Regions from separate parts of the Leclercia sp. GHBNCSD genome, predicted to be linked through region 1. Evidence: predicted binding sites of a transcription regulator. Region 1 holds the regulator's gene; the other holds the start of a gene.

Region 1 (6,515 bases):
TGGTCGTCAGGACAAGCTGATCATTGGGATTTTGCAGGTCGCGGTGTTGGCACTGATGATGGCAATTGGTTACCTGAACCAGCTGAACGGGGCATTTTACGGGGCGGTTGCGGCGGCGGGTGTGCTCTTTATCTACCAGCAAAAGCTCATTGCCAACCGCGAACGCGAGGCCTGTTTTAAAGCGTTTCTGAACAATAACTACGTTGGTCTGGTGTTGTTTGTCGGGTTAGCGATTAGCTATTGGGCATAAAAAAGCCGGGTGGTGGCTTCGCCTTACCCGGCCTACGATTTGGCAGAATATGTAGGCCGGGTAAGCGTTAGCGCCACCCGGCTTTTTTACGCACTATTCTCCCTGCGTCGCGCTCTCAATCGTTAAGCGCACGTCAGAGGTGATCAGCTCTGCCAGCATCTGGTAAACCTTCATCGTCTCTTCCGGCTCGGCATCACCGCTGTCACTGATATAACCCTCATCACGTAGCGTCAATACCAGCGAACTGAAGACCGCTTTGTCGAAGAACTCCGGCGCGTTGATACCGTGCAGCATCGACAGACGCTGGGCCAGAGTACGGCTCTCTTTCTCCAGCGTACCGCGGTTGATCGACGGGTTGGCGCTCAGCAGCCAGAAGGTGATGGCGTAGCGCTGCACAGTCTCGCGCGCACCCGCCGCCAGCAGCTGTAGCGTGCGTGAGCGGGACGGGTTGATCACCAGAACGTCCTCTTTCTGCGTCATCAGCCCCTGGCGGACCAGCTCTTCAGTATGCTTATCCAGCACCTCTGCCAGCTCGTCGCTGTTCCAGCGCAGGAACAACTCGGCTTTCAGCATCGGGTAGAGAGCGGTGACATGCTCCAGCAGCGCCTGACGGCTGATCTGGCGATGCTGGGTCACGATGGCGGCCATCAGCGAAGGCAGCATCAGCATATGCGCGATGTTATTGCGGTAGTAGGTCATCAGCACCGCCTGCTCGCGCGGCAGAATGATGATATCGCCGATCGTGTCTTTCTCGACCTCGAACTTGTTCATCTGCAATGCGTGATCGATGAGCTCGCTGGCGCTGGCCGTCGGCACCGTGGCATCGGCGGCGTAGGGCACGTTGCGCATCAGGTTCAGGTAGCAGTCGATCTGCTCGGTCAACTGCTCGCGGGTGAGCGAGCGCTGGCGTGAGGCAAGCAGGGCGGTACAGCACAGGTTCATAGCGTTCGCCGCCCCGGCGTTGTTAATGCGCACCATCAGATCGGCAGCAATGGCGTTCACCGTCGGCGTCAGCCAGGCCGGACGCACCGCTTCGATCGGATCGATGGACTCACGCCACTCCGGTACACGGTGGTTGAGGTAGGTCATCAGCGGCATCGGCTCGCCGAAGTTAACATACCCCTGGCCGAGGTTACGCAGCTTGCTCAAACCACGCAGCATCTGCAGCAGGCTCTCTTTCTCTTTGGTGGCGCCGCGCAGCTCTTTGGCGTAGGTGCCCACTTCCATCACGTGCTCGTAACCGATGTAGATCGGCACCAGGGTGATAGGACGCGTACCGCCGCGCAGCATCGCCTGGATAGTCATCGACAGGGTGCCGGTCTTCGGATCGAGCAAACGCCCGGTACGGGAACGGCCACCCTCCACAAAGTACTCGACGGAATAGCCGCGGCTGAACAGCTCGCCCAGATATTCACGGAAGACGGTGGAGTAGAGCTTGTTGCCTTTAAAGGTACGGCGAATAAAGAACGCACCCAGACGGCGGAAGATCGGCCCTGCCGGCCAGAAGTTGAGGTTAATGCCCGCCGCAATGTGCGGTGGCACCAGCCCCTGGTGATAGAGCACGTACGAGAGCAGCAGGTAGTCCATGTGGCTGCGGTGGCAGGGGACGTAGACAATTTCATGGCCGTCATGGGCCAGCTGGCGCACACGCTCGGCGTTGTGCACGTTAATCCCCTGATAGAGACGGTTCCAGGTAAAGCTCAGGATACGGTCGCTGAGGCGGATCATCTCGTAGGAGAAGTTGGCGGCAATCTCTTCCATCAGGGCGATGGCGTTTTGCTGCGCCTTCTCATGGGAGATCTTTTTGCTGCGCGCTTCGTCTTCGACGGCACGGGCAATGGCTTTCGACGCCAGCAGCTTATTGAACAGATCCTGGCGAGCAGGCAGGCGCGGGCCTACCGCGGCAAGACGCTGGCGGGCAAAGTGCATACGCGCCACGCGGGCCAGCTTCTGGGCGATGGTTTTATCCGTGCCGTGCTCATCGGCCATGCGGCGCAGGGAGACGGAAGGTGAAAAACGGACAAAGCTGTCGCGGCCCAGCCAGTTGACGGCGAAAAACTTCTGCACCCCGTTGAGCATGCGCAACGGCGGATTCTCTTCGCCTTTATCGCGCCCCGGACGACGGCCAAACATCACCGATACCGGCACCATCTGCACATCCAGCAGCGGGTTGCTGCGGTGCAGGTCGAGGTAATCATGGAACAGCTTAATGGACTCTTCTTTCGGCGTGTACCAGGTGAATACGCGAGGTCCGCCGTGGATAAAGATGTAGCGTGGCAGTTGGGTGCCGTCGATCTCCAGCGGCTCCAGCGGATCCGGGAGATCGTGCGCCAGGCATTGGGCGCGGAGCGTCAGCAAGTCGGCCTTCGAGTTGTAAGGCAAAACGTACATAATAGGACGCGAGGTATCGAGTCCCAATTCCAGCGTGGGAACCGCCGGAATAGACTTGCTTTTTACCAGGACGCTTAATGGTAAATTAAGTAATTTGTAGTAAATTCGTGGCCAGCCAGACATAAACGATGTAAAGCCTCTGGTTAAAAATGCAATTGCGGCGCAAGGATAACAGAAAGCGCGCAAAATTTCTGTTGTTACCCGTCATACTTCCGGCGGCAGCGCAGCGCGCTTAAGCCACCGTTTCTGACGCTATTTTCGAAGAAAGGTTTCTTTTAATGGCCAACAATACCACTGGGTTAACCCGAATCATTAAAGCTGCCGGCTATTCCTGGAAAGGCATTCGTGCTGCCTGGATCAATGAAGCCGCTTTTCGCCAGGAGGGGGTAGCAGTCATCGCGGCGATTATTATTGCCTGCTGGCTGGATGTTGATCCCATCACCCGCGTACTCCTGATTGGATCGGTAATGTTGGTGATGATAGTCGAAATTCTGAACAGTGCGATCGAGGCGGTGGTCGACCGCATTGGCAGCGACTTCCATGAGCTTTCGGGCCGGGCGAAAGATATGGGCTCTGCCGCTGTGCTGATGGCGATTATCGTTGCTCTGTTTACCTGGGTCACGCTGCTTTGGGGGCATTTGCGATAAGCCTTCAGAAACCGAACAAGTCTCTGGTTTTTTATGCGGTTTGTGGTTCCAAAATCGCCTTTAGCTGTATATACTCACAGCATAACTGTATATACACCCAGGGGGCGGAATGAAAGCGTTAACGACCAGGCAGCAAGAGGTGTTTGATCTCATTCGGGATCATATCGGCCAGACGGGTATGCCGCCGACGCGTGCAGAAATCGCGCAGCGTCTGGGCTTCCGTTCTCCAAACGCCGCTGAAGAGCACCTTAAAGCCCTGGCGCGTAAGGGTGTGCTTGAGATTGTCTCCGGCGCGTCTCGTGGTATTCGTCTGCTCGTTGAAGCAGAAGAGGGCCTTCCGCTTGTCGGTCGTGTCGCCGCCGGGGAACCGCTGCTGGCGCAACAGCATATTGAAGGCCACTATCAGGTCGATCCGGGCATGTTCAAACCGAGCGCGGACTTCTTGCTGCGCGTCAGCGGGATGTCCATGAAGGATATCGGCATTCTCGACGGCGATCTGCTGGCGGTACATAAAACGCAGGATGTGCGCAACGGCCAGGTCGTTGTGGCGCGCATAGATGATGAAGTGACCGTTAAGCGTCTGAAAAAACAGGGCAACACGGTACAGCTGCTGCCGGAAAACAGCGAGTTTTCCCCGATTGTTGTCGATCTGCGTGAACATAACTTTTCCATCGAAGGGCTGGCGGTAGGCGTCATCCGCAACGGTGAATGGTTATAACCTCTTTCTGACAGACTGCGGCAACCCCGCAGTCTGCTTTTCTTTTTTCTCCCGGTCATACACATGTCTCTGCTGACTGCTTCAGACAAGGCGTTGTGGCGTCTTGCCCTCCCGATGATCGTCTCCAATATCAGCGTCCCGCTGCTGGGGCTGGTGGATACCGCCGTTATCGGCCATCTCGACTCTCCGGTCTATCTGGGCGGTGTCGCCATCGGCGCCACGGCAACCAGTTTCCTGTTTATGCTGCTGCTCTTTTTGCGTATGAGCACCACCGGTCTCACCGCTCAGGCCTATGGCGCGAAAGATCCGCTGCGTCTGGCCCGGGCGCTGGTGCAGCCGCTGATCCTCGCGCTCGGCGCCGGTCTGCTGATTGTGCTGCTGCGCACACCGCTTATCGATCTGGCGCTACATATCGTGGGTGGCAGCGAGGATGTCCTGCATCAGGCGCGGCGCTTCCTTGAGATCCGCTGGCTCAGCGCCCCGGCATCGCTGGCTAATCTGGTGCTGCTCGGCTGGCTGCTGGGGGTGCAGTATGCCCGGGCACCGGTGATCCTGCTGGTGGTGGGTAATCTGCTCAATATCGTGCTGGATCTATGGCTGGTGATCGGGCTGAAAATGAACGTGCAGGGGGCCGCCCTGGCGACTGCTGCCGCCGAATACGCCACCCTGTTGCTCGGCTTGTGGATGGTCTGGCGGGTGCTGGCTCTGCGCGGCATTTCCCTGGCGCTGCTGAAAGCGAGCTGGCGCGGCAATATCCGCAAGCTGCTGGCCCTGAACCGGGACATTATGCTGCGCTCGCTGCTGCTGCAACTCTGTTTCGGCGCGCTGACGGTGCTGGGCGCGCGTTTGGGGCCGGAGATTATCGCCGTTAACGCCGTGCTGATGACGCTCCTCACCTTTACCGCCTACGCGCTGGATGGTTTTGCCTATGCGGTTGAAGCGCACTCCGGGCAGGCCTATGGCGCCCGGGAAAGCGGCCAGCTGCGCGAAGTATGGCGGGCAGCCTGCCGTCAGTCTGGCATGGTGGCGCTGGCCTTCGCGCTTGTCTATGCCCTGGCGGGTAACCCGATCGTGGCGCTGCTGACTTCGCTGCCAGAGCTGCGCGCGCTGGCGAGCCATTATCTTGTCTGGCAGGTGATTTTGCCGGTGGTGGGGGTCTGGTGCTATTTGCTCGACGGCATGTTTATCGGCGCAACCCGTGGCGCAGAGATGCGCAACAGTATGGCCGTCGCGGCCGCCGGGTTTGGTCTGACGCTGTTCACCTTGCCCTGGCTGGGTAATCACGGCCTGTGGCTGGCCCTGAGCGTTTTCCTGGCGCTGCGGGGGCTCTCTCTGGGCTGGATCTGGCGCCGGCACTGGCGCAACGGCACCTGGTTTCAATAACGGCTTCACCTTACTGAATGGTAAAAGATTCCGAATAACAAACCCAACGCCGCACGCTTATCTATAATTATTATCACGTCCAGCACGAAATCTATTTCAGGACGAACTTATCCTTAACGACCGAGCGAAGAGGAATCGATGATGAATAAAGACCAAGTCGGCGGTAACTGGAAGCAGATCAAAGGTAAAGTAAAAGAACAGTGGGGCGACCTGACTGACGATGACATGACCGTTATCGAAGGTAAACGTGACCAGCTGGTGGGGAAAATTCAGGAACGCTATGGTTATGAGAAAGACCAGGCGGAGAAAGAAGTTGGTGACTGGGAAACCCGTAACAACTATCGCTGGTAATTCAGCTCTACCCGCAGGTACACGGATGTACGCCCAGGGCGACCTTCAGGTCGCCCCTTTTTTTGTGCTCAACGCGGCTTCTTTTTCAACTGGATAGAGTGGTCATGCTGGCAATTTTCCTGATGGCGGCAGGCCTCGACTTCTACGCAGTTGCGGCACAGACCGTGCGCTTCAATCACGTTGTGACGCAGGGCAAATCCCATCTTCGCCGCCAGAGTATGCATGATGTCTTCCACCCCTTCCGCGCCTTCTTCCTTCACGCTGCCGCAGCGATCGCAAATAAACATCGCTGAGGTGTGGGTAGGCTGATCGAAAAGGTGGCACAGCACATAGCTGTTGGTCGATTCCACTTTATGCACAAAACCCTGCTCAAGCAGAAAATCGAGCGCCCGGTATACGGTAGGGGGCTTCGCCTGCGGCTCGCTTTCGCGCAGCAGATCGAGCAGGTCGTAAGCGCTGATGGCCCCGTTTTGCAGGCTCAGCAGGCGCAACACTTCAAGGCGCTGCGGAGTCAGGCGCACATTGCGTTGCGCACAGAGCTTTTCGGCTTGCGCTAACAGTGCCTGCATTGTGGTCGTTTCCATTTTGCACCTCGAATAACGTGGAATAACAAACCGCCAGTTTACCATGTTCTGGCCTAAACGCCGAGATCCAGCAGGTGTGCTACCCTGACGAAAAACCACGGGGGACCAAAAGATGAAAAGACCGGACTGTATTCGACACTGGCGTGAGGTAGAAGGGGCCGACAATTCAACCTATCCCGATAGCACAGAGC
Region 2 (6,515 bases), 520 kb from region 1:
AGCGCTTCATGGATTCCGCCGCTTCGCGCAGTTCATCCATGGAGGCTTTGAGTTCCGGCGTCAGGTTATCCATGCTCGCCTTCTCCACTTTTTTCAGGCTGTCCTGAAACTCCTGCAGCTTAAGCTCCTGCGCCAGCTCGTTTTGAACCGTTGTCGCAAGCGAACGTAGCGCCCGCACCCAGCCTGCAATTGTTTTTACTGCCACCGGCAAACGCTGTGGCCCCAGTACAATGAGGCCAATCACGAATACCAGCAGCAGTTCGCTAAAACCAATATCAAACACGGATTACACCTGCTCGTTATCGTGGCGTTTAGCATTTTCCTTTTTGACGTCGTCTGGTTTATCGGCGATAGATTTAGCAGTGAAATCCGCGTCCTGGCTGGATTTGTCCTGCTTCTCGTCATCGTCTTTGATCGCTTTCTTGAAGCCTTTGATGGAGGCGCCAAGATCGGAACCGATAGAACCCAGTTTTTTGGTACCGAAAAGCAGCACGACGATGACGGCAATAATCACCAATTGCCAGATACTGATACCACCCATACTTCTTCCTCAGTTGTAGATGATAAATTAATCAGGCCGCATTATACGTTATGCGGCCCTGCGATAGCGATGCAATTCAGCGTGTTTTACGCCATCCTGCCAGCCAGACCACCACTCCACCGGCCATCAGCCAGGCGGGCATCAACTCCCAGTCAGGACGGTTGATTAGCAATAGCGTGCCGCTTAACAACAGCGTGGCGCCTATGCCAAACAGATACCGTGACTGGCCCTGACGCACATGATTGGTTTGCAGCTCACGAGCGATTTTATCTACGCTATGTTGCAAGTTTTTGCTCTGACGCAAACTGTCGTACACCAGTTCCGGCAGTTCGGGCATTTTTTCGATCCAGAAAGGTGCTTTCTCTTTCAGGGAGCGGACCAGGGCAGGCAGCCCAACCTGGTCTTTGATCCAGGACTCAAGGAACGGTTTTGCCGTTTTCCATAAGTCTAACTGAGGATAGAGTTGCCGCCCCACCCCTTCAACGTAAAGTAATGTTTTCTGAAGTAAAACTAATTGCGGCTGCACTTCCATATTGAAGCGTCGGGCGGTATTGAACAGGTTCAGCAGCACATGGCCAAACGAGATCTCCGCCAGCGGTTTCTCGAAAATAGGCTCACAAACCGTCCGAATAGCGAACTCAAACTCTTCGACGTTGGTGTCCGGAGGAACCCAACCGGAGTCGACGTGCAGTTCAGCCACTTTACGGTAATCGCGATTGAAGAAGGCGATAAAGTTCTCGGCCAGATAGCGCTTATCTTCTTTGTTCAGCGAGCCGACGATACCGCAGTCAATGCCGATGTATTGCGGATCTTCCGGGTGCTCGTAACTCACGAAGATATTGCCGGGGTGCATGTCGGCATGGAAGAAGCTGTCGCGGAACACCTGGGTAAAGAAGACCTGTACGCCACGCTCGGCCAGCAGCTTCATGTTGGTGCCCTGCTTTTCGAGGGTCGCGACGTCCGATACCGGGATGCCGTAGATGCGCTCCATCACCATCATGTCCTGGCTGCAATAGTCGGAGTAGACCTCCGGCACATACAGCATCGGGCTGTTTTCAAAATTGCGGCGCAGCTGAATCGCGTTCGCCGATTCACGCAGCAGATTCAGCTCATCAATCAGCGTCTTTTCATATTCACGCACCACTTCCATCGGACGCAGGCGACGGCCATCAGGCAACAGACGCGGCACCCAGCGAGCCAGACGGTAGATGAGTCTCATGTCGGCTCTGATGATCGGCAGAATATCCGGGCGGATCACCTTGATGACCACCTCTTTGCCGTTCTCTTTCAGCCGCGCGGTGTGAACCTGGGCGATAGAGGCCGAAGCCAGCGGTTGGATGTCGAAGTCATCGAACCAGCTTTCTACCGGGATATCACCCATCGCCTTTTCGATCTGCCGCTTTGCCAGCCGGCCATCGAACGGGGCGACTTTATCCTGCAGCAGAGCCAGCTGATCGGCAATCTGGGGAGGGAAGAGATCGCGGCGGGTCGAGAGCATCTGGCCGAACTTGATCCATACCGGACCCAGCTCCTGCAACGCCAGCCGCAGCCGCTCACCGAGCAGCTTGTCTTTATGGCGATTTGGCATCCAGAATAGCGTTTGCCGCCAGAGGCGCAGCGGCAAGGTAATACGCATTCGAGGGATCAACTCATCGAGCCCGTAGCTCAAAAAGGTGCGGATGATAAAATAGAGGCGCCGAATTTCACCTGGCGTCATTTGCCCTCCAGCTTTTCAAGCCTTTTAGTCAGTGCATCAACCGAACGTTCAACCGCGGCGGTTTCTTCTGCAAACCATGCTGCTTCCAGCGGCCCGGGAGCCATGCGCCACTCTTCGGTAAGCACCTCCGCAGCATAGCGCTGCTGACGCTGAAAACCTTTTTTCAGCAATGAGGCACCGCCGCGCAGCACTTTACTGATCCCCTCTGCGGCAATATCGCCCGTCCAGGGAGCCAGCAGTTCAGCCGGATCAAATTCCGCCAGGTCAGCCAGCGAAACGAAGTTTTGTACCACCTGGATATCGCCGTCGACTTCCAGCTCACCGCTACGGATGAGGGCGGTGAGCTGCTGGCGATCGCGCAGTTTAGGCAGCGTACTCATATGGGTGATAACAGAGCAGTCAGCCTCGCCCTCCCACTCGCCCAGCACGTCGAGCTGACGCTCGCTAAATACCAGCACCAGCGGGGTCGAAAACTCTTTTACCACCACGCGCAGCACTTTACCGTTCAGTCGCTGGCGTGCCGTTTTGAGCGCGGGCGAGCGATACAGAAAGGTATTGAGTACGTTTTCAACACCGGCTGTGATCAAGGGTTTAAACGGCATCTGCCACCTCCACTCAGAACTTGTACCCGCGATGCAGGGCGACAACGCCCGCGGTCATGTTGAAGTAATCAACATTGTCAAAGCCCGCATCCTGCATCATAGCCTTTAACGTGTCCTGGTTAGGGTGCATACGGATGGACTCGGCCAGGTAGCGATAGCTGTCGGCATCGTTAGCAACCACTTCACCAATGCGCGGCAGAATGTGGAAAGAGTAAGCGTCGTACGCTTTGCTCAGGGGCTCAATAATCGGTTTAGAGAACTCCAGCACCAGCAGGCGTCCACCCGGTTTCAGCACGCGGTACATGGAACGCAGCGCTTTCTCTTTATCGGTGACGTTACGCAGACCGAACGAGATGGTGATGCAGTCAAAAGTGTTATCCGGGAAAGGCAGCGCCTCGGCGTTCGCCTGGACGTACTCAACGTTGCCGACCACACCGAGATTGCGCAGTTTCTCACGCCCCATTTTCAGCATGGAGTCGTTGATATCAGCCAGCACAACGCGGCCTGTTTCCCCTACCAGACGCGAGAATTTCGCGGTAAGGTCGCCGGTCCCGCCCGCCAGATCAAGCACGGTTTGCCCACGACGCACGCCGCTACAATCAATAGTGAAGCGCTTCCACAAGCGATGAATGCCGAATGACATCAGGTCATTCATTACATCGTACTTCGCCGCCACGGAATGGAATACGTGGGCCACCATGTCAGCTTTCTGCGCTTTAGCGACAGTCTGAAAGCCAAAGTGCGTTGTGTCTTGTGAATCTTCAACCATCTCAGAGCCTGCTTATCAATCAAATGTACGAGAAGTGTAACAGATTGGGCGAATTTGCCCTACGATTCAACCACCCCAGGAATAACGCCCTACAGGTCTGCCGACGCGTGTGCCTCTGCTAACGTATTGTTTGTCTTTTGAACATCGCCCTCGCCACGCAACCGGTACTCTTCATCCTGCGCGGTGGCCTGCTCGACTAAATCCGGATTAATCTCGCGTTTAACCTCCACGCCAAGGCTGCGGAACGATTCGGCCTGAGCCAGCAGATTGCCGCGACCGGAGGCCAGCTTTTTCATCGCCTGACGATAGTTATCCTGGGCGCGATCCAGACTCTGCCCAACGGACGACATGTCATCGACGAACAGGCGCATTTTGTCGTACAACCGGCTGGCGCGATCGGCAATCTGCTGGGCATTGCGGCTCTGATGCTCGTAGCGCCAAAGATTAGCAATGGTACGCAGCGCCACCAGCAGCGTGGTCGGGCTGACCAGCATAATGTTGTTTTTTAACGCTTCGGAGATCAGCTCCGGCTGGCGGTCCAGCGCCAGTAAGAAGGCGGGTTCAACCGGGATAAACATAAGCACATAGTCAAGCGAACGCAGGCCGGGTAACTGCTGATAATCTTTACGCCCCAGCAGGCGAATGTGGTTCCGCACCGAGGCGATATGCTCCTGCAACGCCGTCTCGCGGGTGTAGTCGTCCTCGGCATTAAAGTAACGCTCATAGGCCACCAACGTCATTTTGGCATCGATGACCACATCCTTCTCCTGCGGCAGGCGGACAATGACATCCGGCTGCATCCGCGCGCGAGATTCTGTTTCGATACTGACCTGGGTCTGATATTCATGCCCTTCACGCAGGCCGGAAGCTTCCAGTACGCGGGTCAACACCACTTCGCCCCAGTTGCCCTGGGTTTTATTGTCGCCTTTCAGCGCCCGGGTCAGGTTGATCGCTTCCTGGGCCATCTGGGCATTTAGCTGCTGGAGATTGCGAATTTCATGGGCCAGCGTGTGTCGCTCCCGCGCCTCCTGGCCAAAGCTGTCCTGCACCTGGCGACGAAAACCGTCCAGCTGTTCGCGCAGGGGAGTCAGCAGACCGTTCAGGCTCTGACGGTTTTGCTCGTCAACACGGCGGTTGCTCTGCTCAAAGATGCGGTTCGCCAGGTTTTCGAACTGCTCGCTCAGGCGCTGTTCGCTGTTGATCATCTGGCGGATTTTATCTTCCGCATGCAGTTGGGTGGATTCCAGGCGGGTGGTGACTTCGCGCAGGTCGGCTTCCAGCGAGGTATTGATATCCCGCAGATTACGCAGTTCGTTATTGAGTAGCTCGCACTCGTCGCGCCAGTGTCCGCTTTGCGCCGCCTGTTGTTTCAGCGCGCTTAAGGCAGCCACCATCTCCTCACGTTCGGCCAGCTGATCGGCTTTTTGCTGAGCATGCTGATAGCTGGCGAACAACCAGCCCACGCCGACGCTGACCAGCGCGATAACGACATAAAAAAGGATGGAAATATCCACGACGCCCCCTGCATCAAGGTATGACCCGCACAAAATAGAATTGTGCTGTATAAACGTCCAGTTTGAAAAGGGTTTTCTGCGAGGGGCTACGCAAAGAAAAAGGCCGAACGGGTCGGCCTTTGGCAAAGAAAAGGAGTAATTACAGCAGGCGGCGGGCCGCTTCCACCACGATTTTCACCGCGTGGCTTTCGGTCTGCTTCATGGTCTCGGCGTTCGGGATCTCTTGCTGGGTACGGTTCACAATGACACCCGCAACCATACCGGCACGCAGACCCTGGCTTGCACACATGGTCAGCAGCGTAGCGGATTCCATTTCATAGTTCATAACGCCCATAGACTGCCACTCTTCCATCGAGCCTTTGAAACGGCTGACCACGCGACCGGAGAAGGTATCGTAGCGCTCCTGGCCCGGGTAGAAGGTGTCTGAGGAGGCGGTCACGCCAACGTGAGTGGTTGCGCCGACGGATTTCGCGGCTTCCACCAGCGCGGTGGTGCACTCGAAATCGGCCACTGCCGGGAACTCCATCGGGGCAAAGTGCAGGCTCGCGCCGTCCAGACGCACGGACGCGGTGGTGACCAGTACGTCGCCAACGTTGATGTGCGGCTGGATCGCACCGGTCGTACCGATACGCAGGAAAGTACGGATGCCCAGCTGTGCCAGCTCTTCAACGGCAATAGAGGTAGACGGGCCACCGATACCGGTTGAGCAGACGATCACCGCTTTGCCATCCAGCTCTGCCCGCCAGGTCGTGAATTCGCGATGGGCTGCCAGCTTAACCGGCTTATCCATCAGCGCGGCGATCTTTTCCACACGCTCAGGATCGCCAGGGACGATAGCGAGCGTAGCCCCTTGTAAATCATTTTTAGTGAGGCCGAGATGAAAAACATCAGACTTAGACATAGAAAACTCCTCTGTGGGTCAGTTTGTCAGCAGAAGCAAAGCGGTACTTTACCGGAGCATATAGCTTAATTTCGTGACAGATATCACCGCGAATGAAATTGATTGCATTTAATTACCATGAAATAGTGATTAACATCACATTAACGACTTATATCGTTATCTGTTGCACAAAAGATAGCCTGTTTCGGGCACTGTGGATTGTTAACCTGCGGACTATATTTACTTTTGCGCTAATTGGTACGGAGAATGCCATGACTGGAACATCTGGATTTGCCCCTGCTGCTGATCTGCAAGCCTCAACCGTTGTCACTACCCCCGACGAGGCGATTACCGCCGGGGAGACCTCGATTCCGACCCAGGGCGATAATATGCCTGCTTACCATGCCCGGCCCAAAAATGCGCAAGGGGCATTGCCGATCGTCATCGTGATTCAGGAAATTTTCGGCGTACATGAGCATATTCGCGATATCT

Evidence for each region. The regulator LexA, encoded in region 1, represses DNA repair genes until DNA is damaged. The targets are predictions, from matches to a motif close to TNCTGTATGTACATACAGNA.
Region 2: rmuC (DNA recombination protein RmuC) is a predicted target of LexA. The motif match lies at 5,187-5,206, and genes of this name have one in related genera.

What each region holds. Positions count from the first base shown of each region.
Region 1 is NZ_JBQVYO010000001.1:1,688,919-1,695,433, reverse strand. Features, by position in the region: gene ubiA (4-hydroxybenzoate octaprenyltransferase) at 1-250, shown strand, start outside; gene plsB (glycerol-3-phosphate 1-O-acyltransferase PlsB) at 344-2,764, opposite strand; gene ACT3IC_RS08265 (diacylglycerol kinase) at 2,920-3,288, shown strand; gene lexA (transcriptional repressor LexA) at 3,398-4,006, shown strand; gene dinF (MATE family efflux transporter DinF) at 4,070-5,389, shown strand; gene ACT3IC_RS08250 (CsbD family protein) at 5,531-5,740, shown strand; gene zur (zinc uptake transcriptional repressor Zur) at 5,809-6,324, opposite strand; gene ACT3IC_RS08240 (cupin domain-containing protein) at 6,437-6,515, shown strand, end outside.
Region 2 is NZ_JBQVYO010000001.1:2,206,685-2,213,199, reverse strand. Features, by position in the region: gene tatB (Sec-independent protein translocase protein TatB) at 1-283, opposite strand, end outside; gene tatA (Sec-independent protein translocase subunit TatA) at 287-541, opposite strand; gene ubiB (ubiquinone biosynthesis regulatory protein kinase UbiB) at 618-2,258, opposite strand; gene ubiJ (ubiquinone biosynthesis protein UbiJ) at 2,255-2,860, opposite strand; gene ubiE (bifunctional demethylmenaquinone methyltransferase/2-methoxy-6-polyprenyl-1,4-benzoquinol methylase UbiE) at 2,874-3,629, opposite strand; gene rmuC (DNA recombination protein RmuC) at 3,719-5,143, opposite strand; gene udp (uridine phosphorylase) at 5,283-6,044, opposite strand; gene ACT3IC_RS10640 (dienelactone hydrolase family protein) at 6,296-6,515, shown strand, end outside.